DNA from 3 places in the Chryseobacterium shigense genome. Region 1 is predicted to be linked to each of the others. Evidence: riboswitches for the same ligand, from Rfam matches in the RefSeq annotation. Region 1 holds a riboswitch; each other region holds the start of a gene.

The links. Region 1 has a riboswitch for cobalamin ahead of HNP36_RS13785 (TonB-dependent receptor plug domain-containing protein). Riboswitches for the same ligand answer to the same signal wherever they lie in the genome.
Region 2: it holds a riboswitch for cobalamin, as region 1 does, so the genes downstream of both, HNP36_RS09355 (TonB-dependent receptor plug domain-containing protein) here and HNP36_RS13785 (TonB-dependent receptor plug domain-containing protein) in region 1, are expected to answer to the same signal.
Region 3: it holds a riboswitch for cobalamin, as region 1 does, so the genes downstream of both, HNP36_RS08810 (acyl-CoA thioesterase) here and HNP36_RS13785 (TonB-dependent receptor plug domain-containing protein) in region 1, are expected to answer to the same signal.

The regions. Positions count from the first base shown of each region.
Region 1 is NZ_JACHLC010000003.1:228,711-230,913, reverse strand. It holds gene HNP36_RS13785 (TonB-dependent receptor plug domain-containing protein) at 1-1,365, opposite strand, end outside; cobalamin riboswitch at 1,481-1,666, opposite strand; gene HNP36_RS13780 (transporter) at 1,881-2,203, opposite strand, start outside.
Region 2 is NZ_JACHLC010000001.1:2,022,122-2,024,324, reverse strand. It holds gene HNP36_RS09355 (TonB-dependent receptor plug domain-containing protein) at 1-916, opposite strand, end outside; cobalamin riboswitch at 947-1,123, opposite strand; gene cdd (cytidine deaminase) at 1,270-1,752, opposite strand; gene namA (NADPH dehydrogenase NamA) at 1,856-2,203, shown strand, end outside.
Region 3 is NZ_JACHLC010000001.1:1,912,959-1,915,161, reverse strand. It holds gene HNP36_RS08820 (cytochrome P450) at 1-177, opposite strand, end outside; gene HNP36_RS08815 (HD domain-containing protein) at 240-830, shown strand; gene HNP36_RS08810 (acyl-CoA thioesterase) at 899-1,282, opposite strand; cobalamin riboswitch at 1,398-1,577, opposite strand; gene HNP36_RS08805 (hypothetical protein) at 1,631-2,203, opposite strand, start outside.

The sequences.
Region 1 (2,203 bases):
CGGCATCCTGAAAATCCTTTTATAAAATGCTCTTACTGTAAAATTATTTGATTCAAAAGGCTGGTAACTGAGAAATGCAGAAGGTGTCCATTCCGTTTTATCAGGCGATTTTGCATTTTTTTCTACATTTTCATGAACAAAAGTTCCAAGAACGCTTCCAAGAAATTTGAATCTGTTCCACTGATAAGTTGTTGCAAAAGCCAGTAATGAAGTATACCGCGTTGGATATGAGAAATCCCTCAAACTCGCATCCAGATTATTATACTGAAGATCAAAGCTTGCGCTCACATCCCAGTTTTTGTTGATGGAGTAAATGTTTGATGAAGAAAAATAAAGTTCCCTCTGAACATAAGAATTATCTATAGGCAAAACGGTTGTAGCTACATTAACGGTATCCAGGAATCTGGAATAATCATAAGCAAATTTGGCTTTAACCTGAGTTTCAAATTTTGGAAACAGTTTTTTCCTGAAACCGGCCTGCACAAAATAGTTTTCATCCAGCATTTGCTGTCCTTTCGGGCCAAAGTCATTGTTTACAATGGCTGTAGGAATTCCCCGTTCCGAAATATACCCGTAACCGCGTACATTCCAGCTTCCGTCATTAATGGTCCCGTTAAAAGCAGCTTCAAAACGTTTGCCTCGGATATAAGAATCGTATCTTCTGGCAATAGTATCATTGGCAACAGATCCATCTGAATTCTTTTTTTCATATTTATACTTATACAAGCCGTCGCTCTGCACAAATTCCGAGCTGAAACTTGCTGAAACTTTATCTGAAATCTTCTGTTCTAAACGAAATGAAGGGTTGAATAAGCTAATGGAACCGAGCTTAAGTTTAACTATTAAATTGGTTTTCCGATCCTCTTTAAAAACCGGTACTTTAGGCTGAAGATAAATAGATCCTGAGGACCCGAAATCCTTTGCCGGCTGAAAAATTTCGCTTTTCTGACCGTTATACAATGAAACCGACTCAATATCATCCAGTGAGAATTTTCCAAGATCCACTACTCCATTCTGGGCATTCCCAAGCTGAATTCCATCGTAAAACACTCCCACATGCTGGCTTCCCATGCTTCTGATATTGACCGTTTTCAAACCGCCCATCCCGCCGTAATCTTTGATCTGTACTCCGGAAAAATACCGTAAAGCATCGGCAACAGACTGGCTGTTCAGTCTTTCGAGCTGTTCCCCGGAAAGAACCTGAGCAGGAAGAATTTCTTTAAAGTCTTTTTTGTAAATCCGGACCGGAAGAATGGTTTTCTCCCGGATGGTATCTCTGGATTGAGAGAATATAAGTTGTGAGGTTATCACAAACAATATGACAACTCCTTTTTGAAACCGTGAAACAGTAAGTTTTCCGACCATTAGCTCATTTGGAATAATGATGCCTGCTAATGGATATAGGTATAAGGTAGCAACAACAAAGCACAGCTGATACTGCACAAAGTTATTGTTGTCCTAAGCTTTATTCCACGAAAGCATCAAACGTTCATCCTCCGGCAGGTCTTCTGACTTACTCCGTTTTTGAAATCCTTCCCATTAAAAAACAGTGGATATAATCTTCAAAAACTTTGATGTGGAGCTTACAGCAGCGGGTCTGTTCCGGATTTTCACCGGATTCCCTTTTAAGTGCTTTTTACAGCGCACCAGATTGTGGCAAAGATAGAAAATTATTGACAGATGCAATACACGGCATAATAAATTAATTCTCAATACTATGAAAAGAGCAGATTTGTTGAGTGATATACTAAAACTGGTGGCTTCGAGAACCTCGGCCACCAGTTTTTAGAAATTATAATTAAGAGTACAATATTTCTATTAATAATGAACATTGAATAACCCATATTTGGTGGCTGAGGCTCTCGAAGCCACCACTCCTGTCAGATTCCAAAATTGATAAAAATACTGAACCGGGATTTCGCTTCAATATCTCCTCCTGCAAGATTGGAATAAGTGGGTAACATTACTTCCCCACCCAAACTGAATTTTTTATAAGAAGCCTCAAAACCAAACTTTCCATACAAAGCGCTTCCGGCTGTGTTGGGTAATACTTCATCAAACTGTTTATTCTTATCATAAACTTCACCCTGAAGTCCGGCTTTGGCAGAAAAAATTGTTTTTTCGTTTCCTGCGACCTGATAAAATCCTGTCATTGCGTAATTCCATTGATTTCCGAAGCGGTAATGTTTCTTGTTCTCTGTTT
Region 2 (2,203 bases), on a different contig from region 1:
CCTCCGCACCGCTTGTTTTAGGCTGGTTAAGATCTGAGAAATACTGGAAATTATCTTCCGTATAAGCTGCTTTTAAGCTGTTGGAAAGATTACTTTTATTGATATCCCATGCAATCAGGCTTCTTACAGTCTGTGCATTATATTTTGTCTTATTGCCGTTCTGCTCAAAAATAGGGTAATGCTGTGAGGCATCAAACATTTGGTTCTGCCATGAAATAGTCTGATGATCAGCAATTTTATAGGATACTCCGATATTTGCAGAAGTATTATAATACTTTCCGTTGATATTACTGAATCCCGTATTTCCCACAACGAATTCAGGAACTTTATAATCATTCTGGCTCGTTACATAACTTCCGGAAACTTTCACACTCAATTTATCATTGCTGAAAGAAGCCTGGACAAAATTATTATAAGTATCAAAAGAAGCCGCTTCCGAATAAACAGAAGCTTTAAATCCTCTGTTGAAATCCAGAATATTATTTAAATGAATACTTCCTCCAATGGCACCACTTCCATAAACCACACTTCCTCCACCGGCTTTTACATCAATCTGATCATATCCGAAAAGGGGAATATTATTCACATCTCCCTGTCCCAGAAAACTGGAATTGATATTGATTCCATTCCATACAAAAGCGGTCTGCTGGGCAGTAGTTCCCCGGAATGACGGTGAAGAAACAGCTCCACGACCGTTTTCCTTAACATAAATAGAAGATTGGAAACGTAAAAGTTCAGAAAGATTAGTTGAATTTTTTTCTACATCTTTTGGAGTAAGAGTACGTACCGGATGAAAAAGTTTCACTTTACTCATCTGGCTGTCGAAAATATAAATAGTATCAATGGCTTTCTCCTGTCCGAAAAGAAAGCTGCCGTAAGATGTACAAAGCAGTAATAAAGACCTTTTTATATCCATACTATTTTACTTTTCCTCCGAAAGTAATACGTTTTTAGTTATAATTCTGGCAGGTCTCCTGACTTTCGCTTTCTGTGCCTTCCCGTGTAAACAGTGACTTTTTACAGAAATTTTTAATGCGATCTACAGTTGCGGGGACAGTTTGGGCGTTTCACCCAATTCCCTATTATTTCCAAAATGCTGGAAACCAAAATTTTTGCAAAGATAACTTTTTAAATGTATCCCACAAAAAAGGTAAAAGTCAATTGTGAATTATGAATGATCAATTTTGCTTTGAAGAGAAATATAAAACGACTTTTTCAAATCCGGATGTTCACTTGCAAAGCAAAATTCACTATTGACAAAACTTCATCCTACAAAAATGATGAATCAAAATAAAACGGCAGCAGATCCTTAATAGAATGCACCTTTACCACTTCATCATTCATGCTTGAAAAATAAAGATCGATGTTTTCATGCTGCTTGGTTTCATATTCTATTAAACTTTGCCTGCAGGCTCCGCATGGTGGGATAGGAGGATTTTTTTCATGGAATTCTTTTGGGCCTCCCACAACAAAGATCTTTTTCACCTTTACATCAGGAAAATTGGCTGCTACCCAGAAAAGAGTGGTTCTTTCTGCGCAAAGCCCTGACGGATAAGCCGCGTTTTCCTGGTTGTTCCCGGAATAAATTTCACCGTTTTCCAGCAGGACAGCACATCCTACAAGGAAATTCGAGTAAGGAGCATAGGCATTTTCACGGGCCTCTTTGGCTCTTTCGAACAGTTTTTTTTCTATTTCGTTCAGTTCACTGCTGTTTTTAAAGTGCTCGTAACCGATCTGTATGTCTTTTTTCATATATTAGTCAGACTAAAAAATGGGGGCTAAAATTACTCCTTTTTCACCAGTTGGACAACGTTTTTTTTATTCATCCATTAAATTGAAATTCAAAAAGATAATAATGTTATATACACCAATACAATTCAGGAATATAGAGCTGAAAAACAGATGGGTAATGTCTCCCATGTGTATGTATTCATGCGAAAACGGACTTGCAAACGATTTCCATTTCGTACATTACGGAAGCAGATCCCAGGGCGGAACAGGACTTATCGTGGTTGAAGCTACGGGTGTGGAACCACGGGGGAGGATTACCAACCACTGTATGGGAATCTGGAACGATCAGCAGGCAGAAGAGCTGCAGAAAATTGTTGAATTTGTTCATTCCCGTTCAGAAAGTAAAATCGGGATACAGCTTGCCCATGCAGGAAGAAAAGGTTCTACCTGGAATAATCTGCAGATTTCTCTT
Region 3 (2,203 bases), on a different contig from region 1:
TTTATCCTGCGAAAAAATGAACTTTCTTTTCACAAAAACAGCGTTGATATAGTAAGTATCACCCAAGAACCTGTGATTACTGCTAAAAACTTCCAAAGGGTGATTTGCTCCCTTAAATAAAGAATATAGCTTTCTTGTTCCTTTAACTTCGGGAGGATAATTGAATGTGGGATTCATAATAAATTTTAAACTAAAATTACAACTAATCCATATAATATCAAATGACTTATTTTTGCAGTATGAAAATTCAGAAAGAAATAGATTTTATCCTGGCAGTTGACGCTTTAAAAAACGTACAAAGACGAAACTATAATGCCGATGATTCCAGGCGGGAAAACACCGCCGAACATTCATGGCAGATTATTATTCTGGCACAGATCCTTTATCCATACGCTAAAAACCGTGCAGATATTGATCTTTTAAGGGTAATAAGAATGCTTTCCATTCATGATCTGGTGGAAATAGAAGCGGGAGACACTTTCCTTTTTGACGAAAAGGCAATGGCAGGGAAATTTGAAAGAGAAAAAGTTTCAGCACAGAAAATCTTTGGAATCCTGGACGAACCTTTACGTACCGAGTTTTTTGAACTGTGGCTGGAATTTGAAGAAGAAAAAACTCCGGATGCCGTTTTTGCATGTTCCATTGACCGCATTATGCCGTTTATCCTGAATTCCCATACTTCAGGGAAAAGCTGGACGGAAGCCGGTGTTACTGAGAAACAGATCAGGAATATGCTGGAAAATGCTATTACAAGAGCATCGGACGAAATGGGAGAGGCCTTTGAAACGCTATTGAATAGAAGCCTGGAGACTGAAAAAGTAGTCAGATAACCCGTATTTGATAAGATTTGAAGTTTCGGGCGGCCGCAGGCCGCCCGAAACTCTTCTGTAATCAGAATTTACAAGATTCTGATCGGCTTTTTAAATTCATCAATAGCTACAAATGTAAAATCTCCTACAATGGCTCTTTCTCTTTCGTAAGAATACATCTGTTCCGTATAGATTTCTACATTCACCTTCATACTTGTTTTCCCCACATAGGAAACCTTTCCGATAAGCTCAACAATTGTTCCGGCGGGAATTGGTTTTTTAAAATCAATCTTATCGCTGCTTACGGTTACCACTCTTTTTCTTGCAAAACGGGTGGCTGTGATAAAAGCTACTTCATCCATCAACTGCATGGCAGTACCTCCGAAAAGGGTATCGTAGTGGTTGGTAGTGTTAGGGAAAACCGCTTTAAAAATTCTGGTTTCGGATGCTGCAATTCTTTCTTCTGTAGTCATATTTCATTATTAATTAAGGCGAAATGAAATACTATTAAAATAACAGAACAATAACAGGAATCATAAGAGTTCCTGAAGCAGTCCATCAGATCAATAAACTTCAGATCGCGAAAGTTTCTTGTGTAAAGAAATAGGCAGGTCTCCTGACTTGTAACATCTTGTATCTCCTTCCCGTGCCCTGCACAGTGGATCTTTGATAAAGACTTCAGTTACTTACAGTTGCGCGACAGTCCGTGATTTTCACACGGTTCCCTTTTAATCTGCGGTAAGCAGAACCAGTTTCTGTGATGAATTAGCGTTACACTTTTTCAGTTGCAAAAATAGGAATATTACAGAGAAAAAAGGCAATTATTCCGGACTATTGTAAATAATCTGGCTCATTACCTTTCCTTCCTTGATGGTCCAGAGCGTAACATACCTGTTTTCACCGGAGCCGTTAATCATATAAAGGTAGATATGATCATTGTCGAGCGCTGTTACTCCAACATTATTGAAATCCATAGTAGGCTGGAACATATTTTTAATCGCTTCCCTTACAAAAACGGAACCTCTTCCCGGCTGCTGAACCCTGATGGATTTGATTTCCGTCATACCTTCAGGAAGCGCATCCTTGATTCCCCACGGCTTTATCTTATCTATAGTAAGAATTTTTCCGCTTGCATCCTTTTCCTGCTTTCTGTACCCTGCATTGGAAGGATAAACATCAATAACGACCTTCGTTCTTTGGGCTGTCGGGATTTTTGGATTGCTGTTATCTGTAAAAATAAGTGACTTTCCGTTCTTGGATTTTGAAGGAGTAAATTGCGGAAGCTGGTCTATAAAGGCAATTCGGCCCTTATTTACCATTCCTTCCTTCTCAAGGTTTTCGTATCTCACAAAAGGTTTTTCCTCATCCTGCTTTTCAGGATATTTGATCCATAC